DNA from 3 places in the Thermohahella caldifontis genome. Region 2 is predicted to be linked to each of the others. Evidence: predicted binding sites of a transcription regulator. Region 2 holds the regulator's gene; each other region holds the start of a gene.
The links. Region 2 encodes sigma-54, which starts transcription at its own class of promoters, with help from an activator protein. Its sites were predicted from a motif close to TGGCACNNNNNTTGCTNT; they were not measured.
Positions count from the first base shown of each region.

Region 1: a site for sigma-54 is predicted at 3,951-3,968, ahead of nirB (nitrite reductase large subunit NirB). Genes of this name have one in related genera too.
Region 3: a site for sigma-54 is predicted at 5,639-5,656, ahead of AAIA72_RS09245 (PEP-CTERM sorting domain-containing protein). Genes of this name have one in related genera too.

Region 1 is NZ_CP154858.1:1,729,554-1,736,250, reverse strand. It holds partial or broken gene AAIA72_RS08465 (molybdopterin oxidoreductase family protein) at 1-928, opposite strand, end outside; gene nirD (nitrite reductase small subunit NirD) at 1,061-1,393, opposite strand; gene nirB (nitrite reductase large subunit NirB) at 1,395-3,851, opposite strand; partial or broken gene AAIA72_RS08450 (NarK family nitrate/nitrite MFS transporter) at 4,213-5,678, shown strand; gene AAIA72_RS08445 (protein phosphatase 2C domain-containing protein) at 5,682-6,697, shown strand, end outside.
Region 2 is NZ_CP154858.1:1,297,560-1,304,256, reverse strand. It holds gene yjgA (ribosome biogenesis factor YjgA) at 1-434, opposite strand, end outside; gene mgtE (magnesium transporter) at 443-1,804, opposite strand; gene AAIA72_RS06360 (HPr family phosphocarrier protein) at 1,829-2,098, opposite strand; gene rapZ (RNase adapter RapZ) at 2,095-2,955, opposite strand; gene ptsN (PTS IIA-like nitrogen regulatory protein PtsN) at 2,955-3,434, opposite strand; gene raiA (ribosome-associated translation inhibitor RaiA) at 3,450-3,752, opposite strand; gene AAIA72_RS06340 (RNA polymerase factor sigma-54) at 3,839-5,326, opposite strand; gene lptB (LPS export ABC transporter ATP-binding protein) at 5,413-6,144, opposite strand; gene lptA (lipopolysaccharide transport periplasmic protein LptA) at 6,141-6,668, opposite strand; gene lptC (LPS export ABC transporter periplasmic protein LptC) at 6,640-6,697, opposite strand, start outside.
Region 3 is NZ_CP154858.1:1,906,023-1,912,719, forward strand. It holds gene AAIA72_RS09220 (acyl-CoA dehydrogenase family protein) at 1-693, shown strand, start outside; gene AAIA72_RS09225 (enoyl-CoA hydratase) at 690-1,466, shown strand; gene AAIA72_RS09230 (enoyl-CoA hydratase/isomerase family protein) at 1,451-2,575, shown strand; gene mmsB (3-hydroxyisobutyrate dehydrogenase) at 2,645-3,538, shown strand; gene AAIA72_RS09240 (DUF2931 family protein) at 3,611-4,591, opposite strand; gene AAIA72_RS09245 (PEP-CTERM sorting domain-containing protein) at 4,782-5,549, opposite strand; gene AAIA72_RS09250 (nucleoside recognition domain-containing protein) at 5,835-6,697, shown strand, end outside.

The DNA of each region.
Region 1 (6,697 bases), 430 kb from region 2:
GCCGCTGCCGGGTTTGCCGATTCGTCCCGTTGCCAGATGGCAGTTGATGATGGCATTGACCTTGTCCGTACCACTGGATGTCTGGTGGATGCCCTGGGAATACAGGGTCAGAGTCCGTTCGCGGGTGACGAACCAGCTGAAGAAGCGGGAGATGTCGGCGGCGCTGAGGCCGGTGGGTTCGGCGATGCTGTGCAGATCCGGACAGAGTTGCTGCGCCTGCCGGATCGCAGGCCCGAAGCCCTCCGTGTGGGCTTCCAGCCAAGTATAGTCCAGTGCGCCCTGACGGCCCAGCCAGGCCAGCAGACCGGTGAACAGCCAGCCATCGGTGCCGGGCCGGAGGGCGAGGTGGAGATCGGCCAGGTCACAGGTGTCCGTCCGGCGGGGGTCGATGACCACGATCTTCATTTCCGGGCGTCTGGCCCGGGCATCACGCAAACGCTGAAACAGGACGGGGTGGCACCAGGCCAGATTGCTGCCGGTGAGAATGACCAGATCCGCCAGCTCCAGATCCTCATAGCAGTTGGGCACCGTATCGCTGCCGAAGGCCCTTGTATGGCCGGATACGGAAGATGACATGCACAGGCGCGAGTTGGTATCCACATTGGCCGAGCCGATGAAGCCTTTCATCAGTTTGTTGGCCACATAGTAGTCTTCCGTGAGCAGTTGTCCCGAGAGATAAAAGGCCACACTGTCGGGGCCCCAGGTTTCCAGCGTCTCCCTGAAACGGCGGGTCAGGGTGTCCAGGGCCGTATCCCAGCTGACCTGCCGGCCATCGACGAACGGATGAAGCAGCCGGTCGTCCTGTCCGAGGGTTTCGCCCAGGGCACTGCCCTTGGAGCACAGGCGTCCGAAATTGGCGGGATGATCGGCCAGGCCCTGTACCGTGGCGGAGCGGTTGTCGCCACCGGGACGTGCCTGAATGCCGCAGCCCACGCCGCAGTAAGCGCAGGTGGTCGCAGTGGCAAAATCGGGTTCGTTCATGGGCATTTCACCTGTCTGTACAAAGGTGAGGGGGCGTGACGGGTTGCGGGTCTGTCACGCCCCCTCGGCGGGGGAACACTCAGGCGCAGTGGCGCACCGAATCCAGGGACAGGAATACCGTGCCCTGTTCGTCTACCCGGACCACGTAGGTCCGGGTGCAGCCCGTGTCATAACCCTGGGCCTCACCGTCTTCCAGGCTGATTACCCAGTTGTGCAGGGGGCAGGTCACGGCATGGCCGTGCACGATGCCCTGTGACAGGGCACCGCCCTTGTGGGGGCATTTGTCCCGCAGTGCAAAGACCTTGTTGTCCCGGGTACGGAACACGGCGATCTCGCCCCAGGGGGTGTCCACCACCCGGGCACCGCGAACAGGGATCTCTTCAATATGGCCAACGGCCTTCCATTCAGTCATCTCAGGCCTCCGTGACATCGGAAAGGGGAATGAAGCGAGCACGCACACGGGCATCCTGCGCAGGCTCGGCCCACGGATCCTTCTGGGCGTGCTTCTGGGATTCGAGGAATCGTGCATACCACTGTTTGCGCTGTTCCGGCTTGTCCACCAGCTCAGCCTTGATGTACGAGAGGCCCACCCGCTCGATCCAGGGGGCGGTGCGCTCGCCATAACGGGCCTGCTCACGGTACATCTGCATGAAGGCGCCTGCGTATTCCTTCACTTCCTCGGGCGTTTCCACCTTCACGAGAAAGTCACAGACGCGGACCTTCATGCCGCCGTTGCCACCCACATGGAGCTCCCAGCCGGAATCCACGGCCACCACACCAAAATCCTTGATGGTGGCTTCGGCACAGTTGCGCGGGCAGCCGGAGACTGCCATCTTGACCTTGGCCGGCGTCCAGGCACCCCAGGTCATTTTCTCCAGTTCGATGCCCATGGTAGTGGAGTCCTGGGTGCCGAAGCGGCAGAACTCGCTGCCCACGCAGGTTTTTACCGTACGCAGGGCCTTGCCGTAGGCATGACCGGAGACCATGCCCGCGGCATTGAGATCGGCCCAGATCCGGGGCAGGTCTTCCTTCTTGACACCCAGCAGGTCAATACGCTGGCCGCCGGTGATCTTCACGCAGGGGACCTGATATTTTTCCGCCGCATCGGCAATGGCACGCAATTCGGCGGGTGTGGTCACGCCGCCCCAGATCCGCGGGACCACACTGTAGGTGTTGTCCTTCTGAATATTGGCGTGGGCGCGCTCGTTGATGAAGCGTGAGGCCGGGTCATCCACCGGTTCTCCCGGCCAGGCACACACAAGGTAGTAGTTGATGGCCGGGCGGCAGACATGACAGCCATCCGGGTTGCGGAATTCCAGAAATGCTGCCACGGCGTCAAAGCTCTTCAGGTGGTTGTCCAGAATGGCCTGGCGCACGGCTTCATGGGGATAATCCGTGCATCCGCAGAGGGGTTTTTCCGCCGGGGTCCGGCTGTAGTCGCCGCCCACCGTGGCGGCCAGGATCTGTTCCACCAGGCCGGTGCAGGAGCCGCAGGAGGCGGAAGCCTTGGTGGCGGCACGCACATCTTCGAGGGTGAACAGCTTGTTTTCCGTAATGGCCTTGACGATGTCTCCCTTGCAGACGCCGTTGCAGCCGCAGACCTCCGCATCGTCGGCCATGTTGACGACAGCGCTCTGGCCGTCATGCCCGGCATCGCCCAGCATGTGCTGGCCGAAGAGCAGCGTATCCCGGAAGTCGGCAATGGAGGTTTTCTCGCGGATGAGCTGGAAATACCAGGGGCCGTCCACCGTATCACCGTAGAGCACGATGCCCGCGAGCCGGTTGTCCCGGATGACGGCCTTCTTGTACACACCTGCCCTGGGATCCTGGAAGATGATGTCCTCGGTGGTGTCATCTCCCATGAAATCACCGGCAGAAAAGAGGTCGATGCCCGTCACCTTGAGCTTGGTGGAGGTGGCTTTCTGCTGGTAAATGCTGGTGCAGTAGCCGGCAAGATGGTTGGCGCAGACACGTGCCTGATCCCAGATGGGGGCGACCAGACCAAAGACCTCGCCGCGGTGCTGAATGCATTCCCCCACGGCGTAGATGGCCGGATCAAAGGTCTGCAGGGTATCGTTCACCACGATGCCCCGTTCACAATGCAAACCGGCTGACCGGGCCAGTTCCGTGTTGGGGATGATGCCGGCCGCCATGACCACGATGTCCGCCGGGATCTCCTCGCCGGTACTGAAGCGCAGCCCCCTGACATGTCCGTTTTCGTCGCCGAGGATCTCTTCCGTCAGGGTATGGATGCGGAACCGGATGCCCCGTTCTTCCAGTGCGGCCTGCAGGAAGTCTGCTGCCGTCTTGTCCAGCTGGCGGTTCATCAGCCATTCCATGTTGTGCACCACGGTCACGTGCATGCCTTGCTTCATCAGTCCGTTCGCAGCTTCCAGACCGAGCAGTCCGCCGCCGATCACCACCGCGTGCTTTCGGGTCCGGGCGGCCTCGAGCATGACTTCCACATCGGCGATGTCGCGGAAGGTCACCACACCGTCCAGATCCTTGCCCGGAACGGGAATGATGAACGGTTTGGAACCTGTCGTGATCAGCAGGCGGTCGTAGGCGGCACGGGTGCCGTCGGCAGCGATGACCACCTTGTTGCGCCGGTCAATTTCGACAACCTGCTTGGTTTCTCCGGCGTGGAGCGTGATGTTGTGTTCCGCGTACCACTCCGGACGGTTGATCATGATGTCGTCAATGGACTTTTCACCGCAGAGTACGGGCGAGAGCATGATCCGGTTGTAGTTTCCCCAGGGTTCATTGCCGAACACGGTGATGTCATACAGATCCGGGGCGATTTTCAGGAGCTCTTCAACGGTACGCATCCCGGCCATACCATTTCCGATCACGACTAGTTTCATCTTCATACCAGACTCTCTCAATCAGGTGGGTCTGCCCCGGATAAAGCGCAAAAAGTGCCAATATTCAAAATGGTACTTTAAAAACAATAGGATAGAATGCAGGTATGAGCGATCTGCGTGCAAAACGCGCTGCGCCGGACGGGTGAACGGATTGAAACGGACCCGTTTTGGGGCACGCAGGCCCGAAAACGCATCAAAATGGATTACCCCAAAGTGGGTAGAGTGGGGGTGTGGCGCCCCAAATCAGTCCGGAAACAAGGTGGATTATGACGCAACTTGTTGAAATGACAGGGTAATACCTGGAGGTGGCGCGTTTTGTGATTGAGCAGTGAGGGAGTCTCAACTTCACCACCCAAAGGAGAGTACCATGTCAACCGGGTTCAACCTGCTCAATCTCAAGGACGCGCGTATCCGTACGCTGCATTTCAGCTGGTTCGCGTTTTTCCTCACATTCATGCTCTGGTTTTCCCACGCCCCGCTGCTCGGGCACCTGAAGGAAGCCTTCAATCTCAGCAGTGAACAGATCAAGGCCCTGCTAATTCTCAATGTGGCCCTGACCATTCCCGCGCGCATTCTCATCGGCATGCTGGTGGATCGTTTTGGCCCGCGCAGGGTGTACAGCCTGCTGCTGGCGACAGGTGCGGTGGTCAGCGCCCTCTTTGCCCTGTCCACGAGCTGGGAACAGCTGGCGCTCACACGCTTCCTGCTGGGATTTGTGGGGGCAGGCTTCGTGATCGGTATTCGTCTGGTGGGCGAATGGTTCCCGCCCGTCAGGTGGGGCTGGCTGAAGGCATCTATGGCGGCTGGGGCAATTTCGGCTCCGCAGCCGCTGCCATGACCCTGCCTTCCCTTGCACTGATCTACGGCGGCGATAATGGCTGGCGTTATGCATTGCTGTGCATCAGCGGTCTGACACTGGCCTACAGCGTGATTTTCTATCTCAAGGTGCGCAACACCCCCAAGGGTTCCGCCTATTTCAGGCCCAGAAAGAGCACCGGCCTGGAAGTCTCCTCGAAGCGTGACCTGTACCTGTATATAGCCATGAACGTGCCCATGTATCTGGCACTGGGCGTACTGGGCTGGAAACTGTCTCCGTCCGGCGTTGCCCTCATCAGTGAAAGTGCTTTCATGGTGCTGGTTGCCGGGCTGGTCGGGCTGTTTGCCTTTCAGGTTTATCATATCGTGGACGTCAACCGTGAACGCTTGCGTCAGCCGGTGCCCGAGATGGATCGCTACTCCTTTTCCCAGGTGGCGGTGCTTGACTGGGCCTATTTCGTGACCTTCGGTTCCGAACTGGCCGTGGTGTCCATGCTGCCCCTGTTCTTCATGGAAACCTTCGGCCTGGATGCGGTCAAGGCCGGCTTGCTGGCTTCGGGCTTCGCCTTCATGAATCTGGTCGCGCGGCCGGGCGGTGGCTGGATCAGTGACAAGCTGGGTCGCAAGAAAACGCTGACCGTACTGATCGGCGGGCTGATGGTGGGCTATCTTGTCCTCAGTCAGGTGGATGGCAGCTGGTGGATCCCGGTTGCCGTCCTGGCCACCATGGCCTGCAGTTTCTTTGTTCAGGCCGGGGAAGGGGCCGTGTTTGCCATGGTGCCCCTCGTGAAGCGCCGCCTGACCGGTCAGATTGCAGGGATGGTAGGTGCCTATGGTAACGTGGGGGGCGTGACCTTCCTGACGGTGCTGTCCTTCGTGGATGCCTCCACCTTCTTCCTGGTGATTGCGGGTGCGGCTGCGGTGTGCCTTGTTCTGGTGCAGTTTGTCCGCGAGCCGGAAGGCCATATTGCCGAAGTGCACGAGGATGGCCGCGTCGAACTGATTGAAGTGGCATAAACCATGTCGGATCTGAGGGTTATCGCCGGCCAGCGTTCGCTGGCCGGTCACAAGACCGGAAATGAGGACAGCCTTGCCCTCTGCATTCCGGAATCTCCGGTGATTCGCCGCAAGGGTGTGGTCGCCGTGGTGGCGGACGGCGTGAGTGCCAGCGAGTGCGGAGGTGAAGCGGCCGAGGTGGCCGTCCGGACCTTTGTGCAGGATTACTATGCGACTCCGGATACCTGGCGGGTGAAAACCTCCTTGGCGCGGGTGGTCACCGCACTCAACCGCTGGCTCCACGGCCAGTCTCTCCGGACACTGGGTGAAGCCCGGGGTTATGTCTGCACCTTCAGCGGGGTGATTCTCAAACCCGGCAGCCTGCACGTCTTCCACGCGGGTGACAGCCGTGTCTGGCGCTGGCGCGACGGCACCCTCAGATGCCTGACGCAGGATCATCATCTGGCGCTCGGAAAGGACTCGGGATACCTGACCCGTGCCCTGGGCATGGACAGTTCGCTGGAACTGGATTACCGGCACCACAGCCTCAGGGCCGGCGACGTCCTGGCGCTGACCACGGATGGCGTGCACGGCTTTTTGCCTTTGCAGACCTGGCAACGGATTCTGGAGGATGCCGCCCGGGCCGGTTCCGGAGAGGCACTGGAGGCGCTGGCGGACAAGACGCTGGAGCTTGCCCTGAATGCCGGCTCGGATGACAACCTGACCGTGCAGTTCATCCGTGTGCTGGATGCCGGTGAGGCGGCGCTGACGGAAATTCCCGGCGCAGGCCAGGTCCGGTTTCCGCCGCTTCTGGCGCCGGGTGACGTGCTGGATGGTCTGACGGTGGAGGCCGAGCTTCACGCCAGCGAGCGGGGCCAGGTCTACCGGGTCAGGGATGCGTCGGGAAATGTGTGCGTGATGAAAACACCGTCACCACGCTATGCCGATGACGCCGCCTATATCAGCCGGTTCCTGCTTGAAGACTGGGCCGGCCGGCGCGTGGACAGTCCCCATGTGGTACAGGTGCTGCCCCGGCCGGA
Region 2 (6,697 bases):
CGTATGAGGGTTCTCAGCGCCTGTACATCCATGCCAGGATGAGCGTCGAGGAACTCGGTCAGTGCTTCCTTGCCTTCCGATAGCAACCGACCTCGCCAGTACTCGGCATGATGATGGATTCGGGCGTAGACTTCCGACGCGCTGTCCAGTCGATCAAGTGCCTCACGGATGGCGTTGATATCCTCCGTTTTCATGACCTTGCCGATATACTGGAGCTGACGGCGGCGGGCTTCGTGGCTTCGGATTCGCAGGTAGGTCTCGATACCCTCCTGCAGCCGGTCCGAGATGGGAATCTGACGACGCTGTTCCGCTTTCAGTTCTGTCAGGCGCTTGCCCAGATTCTGAAGCGCTTCCGCTTCCCGCTTGCGCTGTGTTTTGCTGATCCAGTTGTCATCGTCTTCAAACGGCTCGTCACCGGGAATATCGTTGTGCATGAGGTTTCCTAGCTATATACAATTGTGGCCAGCCCGAGAAAGGACATGAAACCCGCCACGTCAGTCAGGGTGGTCAGAATGACACCACCCGCCAGTGCCGGATCGATTCTGAGCATCTTCAGAATCATGGGCAGCGTGGTACCGGCCAGAGCGGCAATAACGAGATTGATGAGCATGGCGCTGGCAATAATACCGCCTATAGTCCAGTCGTCAAACCAGATGACTGCGCCCAGCGCGACCACAACGGCCCAGAGCAGGCCGTTCAGCGCACCAACGATAAATTCCCGGCTGATCAGCCAGCGAAAGTTGCTTTGGCTGATCTTGCCGGTCGCCATGCCCCGAATCACCAGCGTCAGTGCCTGTGTTCCGGCAATACCACCCATGCTGGCGACGATGGGCATCAGCACGGCCAGTGCCACAACCTTGTCGATCGTGTCCTGAAACATGCCCACCACGGCGGAAGCGACAAAGGCGGTCACCAGGTTGATGCCCAGCCAGACGGCGCGGTTGCGGGCAGTCTGGAGAGTGGGCGCAAACATGTCGTCTTCCTCATCCAGGCCCGCCATGCTCAGAATTTCATGGTCTGCGTCATCCCGGATAACGTCCACCACGTCGTCCACTGTAATGCGCCCTACCAGCCGGCCGTTTTCATCCACAACCGGTGCGGAAACCAGGTCATGTCGTTCGAACAGGTTGGCGACTTCCCGATCCGGCATGGTAACGGGGATGGGATCAATATCCGTGCGCATGATCTCGCGTACGGTTGCCGATGGCTGGGAGACCAGAAGTCGGGTAATGGGCAGGATGCCGATATATTCATCCTTGCGGTTGACGACGATGAGGCTGTCAGTCATGGGCGGCAGTTGCTTGTGCATGCGCAGGTAACGCAATACGACATCGACCGTGATGTCGGGACGGATGGTCACGACATCCGTATTCATCAGGCCGCCTGCGGAATCCTCCGGGTATGAGAGGACTTCCTCCACCCGTTTGCGATCCCGCTCGTCCATGGCGGCCAGCACTTCCTCATACACCGACTCCGGAAGTTGCTGAAGCAGGTCGGCGAGGTCGTCCACCTCGAAATCTTCGGTCAGCTCCAGAACATCCTGCGCATTGAGCTCGGAGAGGAACTCCGCCCGGATGTCGTCGTCCACATAGGCCAGGACATCCCCTTCCAGATCCCGGTCAATGAGGCTCCAGAGCAGGCGCCGCTGCTTGGGTGGGGAGGATTCTATCAGGTGCGCGATATCGCCGGGTGACAGGTCCGAATTGAGTATCCTGGAGACCTGGGCAATCGCACCACTATCCAGAGCTTCTGCGAGAGAGCGCAGACGTGCTCGGGCTTTGCTTCTGGGATAGGTTTCGGTCATGTCGCGGCCCGGGTGATCGGTCGGTTACTTCTCTTCACCGAAGCGATTGTTGATCAGTTCCCTGAGGGCAGCAATGGCGTCTTCGGCATCCTCACCTTCAGCGGTGATTTCGATCCAGGTGCCCTTGCTTGCGGCCAGCATCATGACGGACATGATGCTTTTGGCATCCACCGTCATGCCATCCTTGGTGAGTCGGATGTCACAGCCAAACCGGGATGCTGTACCCACGAGCTTGGCTGCTGCTCTGGCATGGAGGCCCAGCTCGTTGATGATTTCGATCCGCTCAACGATCATGTGTCGCCTTGCTCCCGGTGCCGGACTTTGACGTTAGCATACGTGTCGCGGAACATTTCGGCAAGCTTTTCACAGACATACACGGATCTGTGCTGCCCACCGGTACAACCGACGCTGATGGTGACGTAGGCCCGGTTGTTCTGACGAAACCCGGGCATCCAGTCTGACAGGAAGCCGAAGATGCTTTGTACCATCCTGGCGGTGTCTTCATGTTTGTTCAGAAAGTCCTGAACGGGTTTGTCCTTTCCGGTCAGGGGGCGCAGTGAGGGTTCCCAGTAAGGATTGGGCAGGCAGCGGACGTCAAATACGAAGTCGGAGTCCCGGGGAATGCCGTGCTTGTATCCGAAGGATTGGATAATGAGTTCCAGATCCTGCTCTTCATGACCTAGGACAATGTACTTGACGCTGTCCCTGAGCTCATACAGGGACAGGCCTGAGGTATCCACGCGATGGTCCGCACAGCTGGCAATGGCGTCCAGCCGCTTGCGCTCCTGCTGAATGGCGGCTTCCAGTGAAAAGCCCTGTCGTGTCAGAGGGTGCCGCCGGCGTGTGGCGTGGAAGCGTTGAAGCAATACCTCGTCATCGGCATCCAGATAGAGAATGCAGACATTGGCCTGCTCACGCAGCGGCGCGAGCATGTCGGGCAAGGTATCCAGGCTTTCCATCAGATTGCGCGCATCAATACCGACGGCCAGTTTCAGGCTTGAGGCCTGCCGGCTGTGGGACGTGCGTTCGATCAGTTCGGGAAGCAGGTCTGCAGGCAGGTTGTCGATGCAGTCAAATCCGATATCTTCCAGTACATGCAGGGCGGTACTTTTGCCCGAGCCGGAGCGCCCGCTGACGATAATCAGCTCCATCACTGCTCTTGCACCTGATCACTCACAGCCACACGCAAAAGCTCGTCATCAGACCGGGCGTTGCGAATGGCCTCCCTGAATACCGGAGAGTTGAATCGTCTCGCCAGCTGACTGAGCAGATCCAGATGTTCGCCGGTGGCCTCCTGAGGCACAATCAGGGCAAAGAGGATGTCCACGGGCTGTTGGTCAATGGCATCCCAGTCGACAGGATTATCCAGTGTGACCAGTGCACCGATTACCCGGTCGCAGTTTTCCAGACGGCAGTGGGGGATGGCCACGCCGTGACCGATACCCGTTGATCCGAGCCGTTCCCGGCATACCAAGTTGTTGAACAGGGTGTGCTCGTCGAGGAACGGGTAATGCGCGGCCACCATGTTGGCAATGTCTTCCAGCGCCTTTTTCTTGCTGGTTCCCGCCAGACCCCGGCGGGTCAGGGCGGGAGACAGGATGGACTCAATCGTCAGGGATTGATCGCTCATTGGAGGGATTCCGTATCAGGACGCGCCGTGATTCCGGTCAACAGTTTTTTCCTTGCGTTTCACCAGCTGGCGATCCAGTTTGTCGACCAGCAGATCAATGGCGGCGTACATGTCATTGTCTTCAGCTTCCGCATGCAGATCGTTTCCGCGAATGCGCACATTGGCCTCAGCCTTCTGACGCTCCTTTTCGACGGAAAGGGTGACATCAATCCCGATAATTTGATCAAAGTGACGCTCGAGTCGCTCCATCTTTTCGTTGACGTAGCTTTTCAGTGCGTCGGTCAGATCGAGATGATGACCACTGATATTGATTTGCATAACTGGCTCCTTCTGTGTTGTTTGAGGCCCACTTTCAGCATAACAGAAGCGTGGGGCTTTGAATTGATCTATCGCATTTCAGTTGATCATATCAGGCGCTTTCTTTCGTTGGACGGCGGGATGTTCATGGCCTCCCGATATTTTGCAACCGTCCTCCGGGCCACCTGAATACCCTGTTCGCCCAGCAGTGCAGCAATCTTGCTGTCACTGAGCGGCTTTTTTGGAGGCTCGTCTGCGATCAGCTTGCGGATCATGGCCCGAATGGCTGTAGACGAGCATTCTCCTCCGGAATCCGTACTGACATGACTGGAGAAAAAGTACTTCAGCTCAAACACGCCACGGGGCGTGTGCATATATTTCTGGGTTGTGACACGGGAAATGGTGGACTCATGCATGCCAACTGCTTCGGCAATATCATGCAGTACCAGAGGCTTCATGGCTTCTTCACCGTGTTCCAGAAAAGCCTGCTGGTGCTCGACGATCTTGGTGGCGACCTTGAGCAGCGTTTCATTCCGGGAGCGCAGGCTCTTGATGAACCACCGGGCTTCCTGCAGCTGATCCTTGAGATAGGTGTTGTCAGCGCTGTTGTCTGCCCGGCGAACCAGAGATGCGTACATGGGGTTGACCCGGATGCGTGGCGCAATCTCCGGATTGAGCTCAACCCGCCAGGCGCCCTCATGTTTGCGCACGATGACATCCGGGATGACATATTCGGACTGACTGGTGCTGATGACGCTTCCGGGCTTCGGATTGAGCGACTGGATCAGGCGGAGGACTTCCTTCAGCTCGTGCTCCTTGAGCCGTGCACGACGCATCACTTGAGCGTAATCCCGGTTGCCCAGCAGGTGCAGATAATGGTGTACGACCTTGCGGGCCTGATTCAGCCAAGGGGTGTCCGGGGCCAGCTGATTGAGCTGGATCAGCAGGCATTCCTGCAGGTTGCGTGCCCCTACACCGGTCGGATCCAGATGCTGGATGCGCTTGAGGACGGCGTTGAATTCGTCCTCATTGACCGGCTCTTCCAGGTCGCGATTGACCGATTCCAGGATTTCTTCTGTCGAGGCCATCAGATAGCCGTCATCATCGATGGCGTCGATGATGGCTTCGGCGATTCGCCGGTCCGGCTCACTCATGGGCATCAGATTCAGCTGCCAGCTCAGATGGTCACGCAGCGATTCCGTCTGGGAGTTGCGTGACTCGAAATCAAACTCTTCGTCTGGCGGTGCAGAACCGTAACTGAGCGTGGATCCCTGATAGATGTCTTCCCATGCCGTATCCACGGGAAGATCTTCGGGGATGGATTCATTGAAACCTTCATCTGCAGCAGGTTGCGAATCGGATTCATGGGCCGATTCCGCTTCGGTATCCTGATGAGCCCCGCTCTCATCCTGTTTGCCTTCGGACGGGGCAGGGGGCAGATCCTCGGCCACCTCCAGCATGGGGTTGCTTTCCAGAGCGGTCTGAATTTCCTGCTGGAGATCCAGCGTCGACAACTGCAACAGCCGTATGGCTTGTTGCAATTGCGGGGTCATGGTCAACTGCTGACCAATCTTCAGCTGAAGAGATGTTTTCATGACCATGCGTGACGGCTTCGCAACCTCTGTCAGTATTGTTCAGGTAGTTTGGACAAAGTCTGTCACAATTCTTGCTTGCAAACAAACTAAAGTTTGAAGCTTTCGCCCAGATAAACCTTGCGAACCTTGCGGTTTTCAAGCACTTCCTGTGGTGAGCCGCTCGCAATGATGTATCCTTCGCTCACTATATGGGCGCGTTCGCAGATTTCCAGCGTTTCCCGGACATTGTGGTCGGTAATAAGGACGCCGATGCCACGTTGACGGAGGTGATCAATGATCTGCTTGATGTCACCGACAGAGATGGGGTCAACGCCTGCGAAGGGCTCGTCCAGCAGGATGAAGCGCGGTTCCGTGGCCAGTGCCCGGGCGATTTCGACACGTCGTCGCTCGCCACCGGACAGTGCCATGCCCGGGCTCTTGCGAATGTGTGTGATGTGAAATTCCTGCAGCAGATCTTCCAGGCGCTCCAATCGCTGGGCCCGGTTGAGGTCCTTTCGCGTTTCAAGAATGGCCAGGATGTTGTCTTCCACTGACAACTTGCGAAAAACCGAAGCCTCCTGCGGCAGGTAGCCCAGTCCCTTTCGCGCCCGCCCGTGCATGGGCAGAAAGGTGACGTCTTCGTCGTCAATCAGGATGCGGCCCTTGTCACAGGCAATCAATCCCACGATCATGTAAAAGCAGGTGGTCTTGCCTGCGCCATTGGGGCCGAGCAATCCCACGACTTCGCCCTGGCGCACGTCCAGGCTGACGTCCTTCACGACAGGCCGCTTCTTGTAGCTCTTGGCCAGATTCAGTGCCTGGAGGATGCCCTGACTCATGGTTTGGCCGGCGCCTCTTTGTTGGCAGGCGTGATGATCATTTCCACCCGTCCGGTGCCTGTATTTTCGTCGAAGCGTGCGTCAACCACTCGTGTGCGCGTGTTGTAATGGATGGTGTTGCCCCGGAAGACATTGGTGCCCTGCTTCAGCCGGGCGCCACGCAACAGTTCCAGTGTCTGCGTATCCCGTGAGTACACCAGTGTCTCACCCCAGGCCTCGGTGGCGACGGTATCGCCAGGGGCGATCTGCCTGAGATAGGCCGGCTGGCCATGTGCTTCAACCCGGGAAACACCCTGAGCATCGCGGTAGAGAATAACCGTTTCCGCTTCAAGCCGGGCCTCGCCCTGAGTCACTACAACATGCCCCGAATAGGTGGCCTTGCCGGACGCTTCGTCCAGCTGTGCGCGATCCGCCTGAACCCGGATCGGATCAGTGCTGGCGGCAAGCTCCAGTGCGCGGGTGGCCGATATGCCGGACAGGGCCAGAATCAGCGCACTAAGGATAGATAACAGATTGAACTTCATGATGCAGGTCTATGCGTTTGTCATCGATG
Region 3 (6,697 bases), 610 kb from region 2:
GGCGCCGGCAGCACGGATGTTCTGGTGGTCATGGCCCGAACCGGTGGCGAGGGCCCCAGGGGTATCAGCGCCCTGGTGGTACCGGCCGACACACCCGGCATCAGCTATGGCCGCAAGGAAGAGAAAATGGGCTGGAACTGCCAGCCCACGCGCGCCATCACCTTTGACAACGTGCGGGTACCGGTAGGCTGGCGCCTGGGCGAGGAAGGGGAAGGATTTACCTTCGCCATGAAGGGACTCGACGGAGGCCGCATCAATATCGCCACCTGCTCGCTGGGCACGGCAAAGGCGGCCCTGAAGCAGGCACACCGTTACCTGCAGGAGCGCGAGCAGTTCGGCAAGCCGCTGGCGGCCTTTCAGGCGCTGCAGTTCAGGCTGGCGGACATGGCGGCCGACCTGGCCGCATCACGCATGATGGTGCATCAGGCGGCCTGGCGTCTGGATCAGGGCGACCCGCAGGCGACCTACTGGTGTGCCCAGGCCAAGCGCTTCGCCACCGATGCCTGTTTCAATATCTGCAACGAGGCCCTGCAGTTGCATGGCGGATACGGCTATATTCGGGAGTACCCGCTGGAACGGCATGTGCGGGATGTGCGCGTCCACCAGATTCTCGAAGGCACCAACGAGATCATGCGCGTCATCGCCGCACGCCGGCTGCTGGCACTGGATTCACTGGAGGAACTGTTTGCATGAGTGACCTGCTGAAACTGGAGGTGGCCGAAGGCATCGCCCGGCTCACCATCGCCAATCCGCCCGCCAATACCTGGACGGCAGAGAGTCTGTGCGCACTGGAGCGCATGGTCAACGAACTCAATGGCCGCAAGGATGTCACGGCACTGGTCATCACCGGTGAAGGAGAGAAGTTCTTCTCCGCCGGTGCCGACCTGAAGCTCTTTGCCGATGGCGACAAGGCCCGCGCCCGCCAGATGGCCCGGCTGTTCGGACGCGCCTTCGAAGCTCTGAGTCACTATCAGGGCGTCTCCATTGCGGCCATCAATGGCTACGCCATGGGGGGTGGCCTGGAGTGCGCGCTGGCCTGCGATCTGCGGATTGCGGAGCGGCAGGCGGTGATGGCGCTGCCGGAGGCCAGTGTCGGTCTGCTACCCTGTGCGGGCGGCACCCAGAACCTGCCCTGGCTGGTCGGCGAAGGCTGGGCCAAGCGCATGATCCTGCTGGGCGAACGTGTGGACGCGGACACCGCCCTGCGGATCGGACTGGTGGAAGCGGTGGTGGATCAGGGCCAGGCACTGGAGACGGCGCTGGCATGGGCGCACCAGAGCCGGAGACAGAGTCCGTCCAGCCTGCGCGCCTGCAAGACACTCATTCAGGCCGCACGCCAGAATCCCATGGCGCAGGCCCTCCCCGTTGAGCGGGAACTGTTTGTGGATCTGTTCGACACGGAAGACCAGCGCGAAGGGGTGCAGGCCTTTCTGGAAAAGAGGAGTCCCCAATGGCGGAATCAGTAGCCCCCGTCCGGGTTGAGACGCGCCCGGTGGCCGCGGGTGGCGCCATCGGCGTGCTGACCCTCAACAACCCCAAGGCACTGAATGCCCTGTCACTGGACATGATCCGCATTCTGCAGCCCCGGCTGGATGCCTGGCGCCAGGATCAGTCCATCCGGGCCGTATTCCTGCAAGGGGAAGGCGAGCGGGCCTTCTGTGCCGGCGGCGACATTGTCCAGCTTTACCGGGCCATGACCGACCCGGCATCAAAACCCGAAGACGGTGATGTGTTCTTTACCGAGGAATACCGGCTGGATTATACCATCCACCGCTACCCGAAGCCGCTGATCGTCTGGGGCAACGGCATCGTCATGGGCGGCGGCCTGGGCCTGATGGCCGGTGCCAGTCACCGGATTGTCACGGAAAACACCACGCTGGCCATGCCGGAAGTCAGCATCGGCCTGTTCCCGGATGTGGGGGCCACCTGGTTTCTCAATCGCATGCCGGACGGCGTGGGGCTGTTTCTCGGACTGACGGGCGCACGTTGCAACGCCTCGGACGCGCGCTTCATCGGCCTGGCAGATGCCTGTCTGCCCGCCAACCTGCGGGACACGGTGCTGGAGGGTCTGACACGCATCACCTATACGGATCCGGAAAGCGACCGGGGACGGATCACGCAGATGCTGCACAGTCTGGAAGAGGCCCACCCCAACCAGATGCCGGCCTCGGAGCTCAGGCGACACCTGGATCTGATTCGCAAGGTGACCGGTGGCGCCTCGCTGAGCCAGGTGGTGGCGGCGCTGGCACAGCTGCCCGAGAGCGATCCCTGGCTCAAACATGCCCACGAGAACTTCTTCCGGGGCTGCCCGGTCACGGCCCATCTGGTCTGGCGACAACTGCACGGCAGCCGGGATCTCAGCCTGCCGGACGTGTTCCGCCGGGAACTGATCATGGCGGCCCAGTGCCTGCGCCATCCGGATTTTGCCGAAGGCATCCGTGCGCGACTGATCGACAAGGATCAGCAACCCAGGTGGTCCTTCCCGCGGGTCGAAGACGTGCCCGAGTCGCTGGTGGATGAGTATTTTCAGCCACCCTGGCCGGAGGGTGTTCATCCCCTGGCCGATCTGAAATGACCGGCCGACATCGTCGGGGCTGATCCAGCCCTGACCCGTTTGACCGGAGACAACAACAAGGAGCCGGACATGAAAACCATTGCCTTTATCGGACTCGGCCACATGGGGCTGCCCATGGCCCGCAACCTCCTGCGGGCAGGCTATGACATGAGGGTGTTTGACCTCAATCCTGAGCCGGTCGGTGCGCTGGCGGCAGAAGGCGCCCAGGCGGCCACCTCAACAGTGGACGCGGCAGAAGGCGCCGATGCCGTGATCACCATGCTGCCTGCCAGTGCACACAGCGAAGCCGTGTATCTGGGCGTGGACGGCCTGATCGCCCGCCTCCGTGCCCGGCCGCTGCTCATTGACTGTTCCACCATTGCCGCTGCCAGTGCCCGCCGCATCGCAGACGCCGCCCGCCAGGCCGGCTTTGCCATGCTGGATGCCCCGGTTTCAGGCGGTACCGCCGGTGCCGAAGCCGGCACCCTGACCTTTATGGTGGAGGGCGGGGAAGACGACCTGGAACGTGCGCGCCCGCTGTTTGACGTGATGGGCAGCCGGGCCATTCTCGCCGGAGGACCGGGGGCGGGACAGGTGGCCAAGATGTGCAACAACATGCTGCTGGCCATTCACATGATCGGCACGGCAGAAGCCCTGAATCTCGGTGTTCAGCATGGTCTGGATCCGGTCGTGCTCAGCGACATCATGCGCACCAGCTCCGGGGGCAACTGGTCACTGGAAAAGTACAACCCCTGGCCCGGCGTGATGGATAACGTCCCGTCAGCACGGGAATACGAGGGCGGCTTTGCTTCGGCGCTGATGAACAAGGATCTGGGACTGGCCATGGAGGGGGCGCTTGAAACCGGCTGCAGCACACCGTTGGGCGCCCTGGCCAAGCAGCTCTATCAGATGCATTGTGATCAGGGCGAGGCCATGAAGGATTTTTCTTCCGTGGTGCGGCTGATCTCCGGAGGACAGACGTGATGGCGCCCGATGATCGGGCAGCCTGCAAATGCTGATTGCGGCTTCCGGGTTCAGGCACTGGACGAGTTCATCTCAGCGATACTTCTTTTCAAGTTCCTTCCAGGAAGAGTACTTGTAAATGAACATCTGAGGATTGACTTCCACCTCGGGAGGCCTTTTGCGCCACGGGGTCATGTCCCCCTGCTTCCAGGCCTCCGGCGGCAGTTCTTCCAGTCTCGGGGGCATCCAGTAATCGCGGTCGTCCGGGTACAGTTTTATGCCGATGAAGTCACCGAGCAGAATCGTGTCATACGCCGTCCAGTGTTCCGGTGTCCACTCCGGATGCAACCCGTTGAGCTGCACGGCCCGCCCGTGCCGCCCTTCGCGGAAGGCCTTGTAATAAGGTGTCGTTTTAACAAACTCCGCCTGCCCTCGGCCGATTTCGATGGCATCCCGGAGATGGGCTCCTATCCAGACGATATATTGGCCTCCCGGCATAATCCCGAAACTGATGGCTTTACGATACGAGTTCTCCGCTTTGTCCGGGCCCCACCTGGTGTGAACTTTCTGGTACATCACCCGCTTGACGTGCGGCAGGATCTCAAAGCGAACGTGGTAGACTTTCTCCTCGTACAAGGACTGATACTCAAAGTCCACGATGTCCGGAATGGGGCCTTTCGTGATGTCGGCTGCGCCGCCCATGACCCAGCCATCCACAACGCCGGCAATGCTCCCGATGCCGGCAATCTGGCCGTTTTTCCAATAAGTCTGTATACCGCCTGGCGGAAAAGCAATCTCGTAATGCAAGGGTACGCCTACGTTGACCGAGTATTCCGTAAAATCCGCAGGGTACGCATAACCGTTGTGATCTCTCGTTGTGGCACAGCCCGACAGTACCAGGCTCAGACAGATGACAAGCAGCAGCGGGTAGCAGGTTCTGAGGTCAGGCAGATGCATCGTACCATCCCTGTTCCGGCAGAGACTGCGGGGACTCGCCGAGAGCCTGCCAGGCGTCTTGCCGTCCCGCATGGGGCATTGAGGGTCATCGCCGACCCTGACGATCCTGTTGTCCATAACTTCACTCCCTGAAACATGCACATCCGTGTCGGGCCGCTATTTAATCAGCCTTTTGAGAGCAGGGTCAAGGACTACCGCAGCCCAATCCCCAAGGGTTCAATTGACAAACCATCTGCAAATAAAAAAGGAGCCGCAGCCCCTTTTCTGTGACGACACAAGACCGGATTCACCCTGTCCCGTTGCCGGATTACTTCCGGCTGCGCAACCCGAGCCCTGCCAGACCCAGGCCCAGCAATGCCAGCGTAGCGGGCTCGGGAACCGTGGCATAACGGATGGCTTCCACATAGCCGCCGGGTGCGCTGTTCCAGCCCGTGGCAGCTACCGCCCAGTGGGTGTATGCGGAGGTGATGCCCGTCAGCAGGTATTCCTGATTCATGGGTGAGGTCTGCGGGCCTGTGGCCTGATATGCCACCCCATCTGCACTGTAAAACAGAGTGAACAATGCGTCGCCGGCATCATTACGCCCATTGTTCGTGAAGGCCGTGTGCTCGGTGTGCGAACCGTTGAACCATACGGTGTCCAGTACCACGGAGGTGCCGAAGTCAAAGAACAGGATTTCATCACCCACTGCGCCGGTGATCAGGTTGGGCTGCAGATTATCCGTATCGCTGTTGGCACCGCCGCTGGCAAGGCTCAGCGAGCCCAACCCGCCATGTTGCGGCTTCAGATCCTGATAAGGCAGGGAACCCATGGTGATCTGGTTATTCTTGTTGAAGTTCCGGCCGGCCAGATTGACACTGTGGGAAAACCCGCCCGTTACGGTAAAGTCGGAGAAGGTCAGTACCGGCCCCCATACGTCCCCCTGCAAATTGGTGTAGGCACCCACCGCAGTTTCCACACTGCCCGCCTTGGCCGCGCCGCCCAGATTGTCATCAAAAATCACCACCTTGGCCTGGGTTGTTGCCGCCAGTGTGGAAAGGGCCAGAATTCCTGCGGTCTGAATCAATGCTTTCATTACCATCATTTCCTTGTCTCGATTTACCGAAGCCATCCCGGGTGCGTATTCCGGCACCTTGAGAGCGTGACTACCTATACTCATCATATAAAGCACATTCCAGGCCAACTATTAAAAACGGCTTTATTTCATCTAGTTAGTGAACACGGCGTCATCATAAATAAACCAGTTTTGTAAATTTATCTGACATCCCTGTCACAAGGTCGTACGCATCTTCACGAACACCGTACGCCGCTCCACCCGACTAAACTGACAGCCTGCCCCGTTCTCAGACAGGATGCTTACATGCACAAGGGATTCAACCGGGCCTTTGCCGGCCTTCCCCGGGAATACCGGGATGTCTCGCTCAGCCTGTTCAGAATCATGGTTCCCGCCTTGATCATCATCCGGCTACTGGAAGGTATCGGCTTCATTTCATGGCTTGGGACCGTGCTGGCACCGCTGATGGCATGGGTAGGGCTGCCGGGTGAACTGGCACTGGTCTGGGTCACCACCATGGCCACCAATATCTATACAGGCTTGTTGATTTTCTTTACACAGCCTGATCTGAACCTGACGGTTGCACAGGTCACCACGCTCGGCGGCATGATGCTCATCGCGCACAACCTCATTGTGGAAGGCGGCATTGCGCGCAGTGCCGGTGTTCGCCTGCGCTTCACCCTGCTCTGGCGGGTGGGTGGCAGCCTGCTCTACGGCATCCTGCTGTTTCACCTTTACGGCATGCTGGACTGGCTTCAGACCCCGTGGACACCGGCCTGGCAGCCGGAAGCGGCCGACCCCTCACTCAAGGCCTGGGCCTGGAGTCAGCTACAGGGCCTTGCGATCATCGCCGGGGTCATTGCTCTCCTGCTGGTCGTCCTGCGCCTGTTGCGCTGGATCGGTGTGGAAGCGCTCTTGCAGCGTATGCTGGCGCCCTGTCTGAATCTGCTGGGGATTGGTCGTCAGGCGGCCAGCCTCATCCTCGTGGGGCTGACGCTGGGACTGGCCTTTGGCGGGGGCCTGCTGATCCGCGAAGCCCGTCAGGGACATATCCCGCCCCGGGACGTGACCGCTGCCATCTGCTTTCTGGGTCTGGGGCACAGCGTGATTGAAGATACTCTGCTGATTCTGGCCATGGGCGCGGACATTTCCGGCGTACTGGTTTTCCG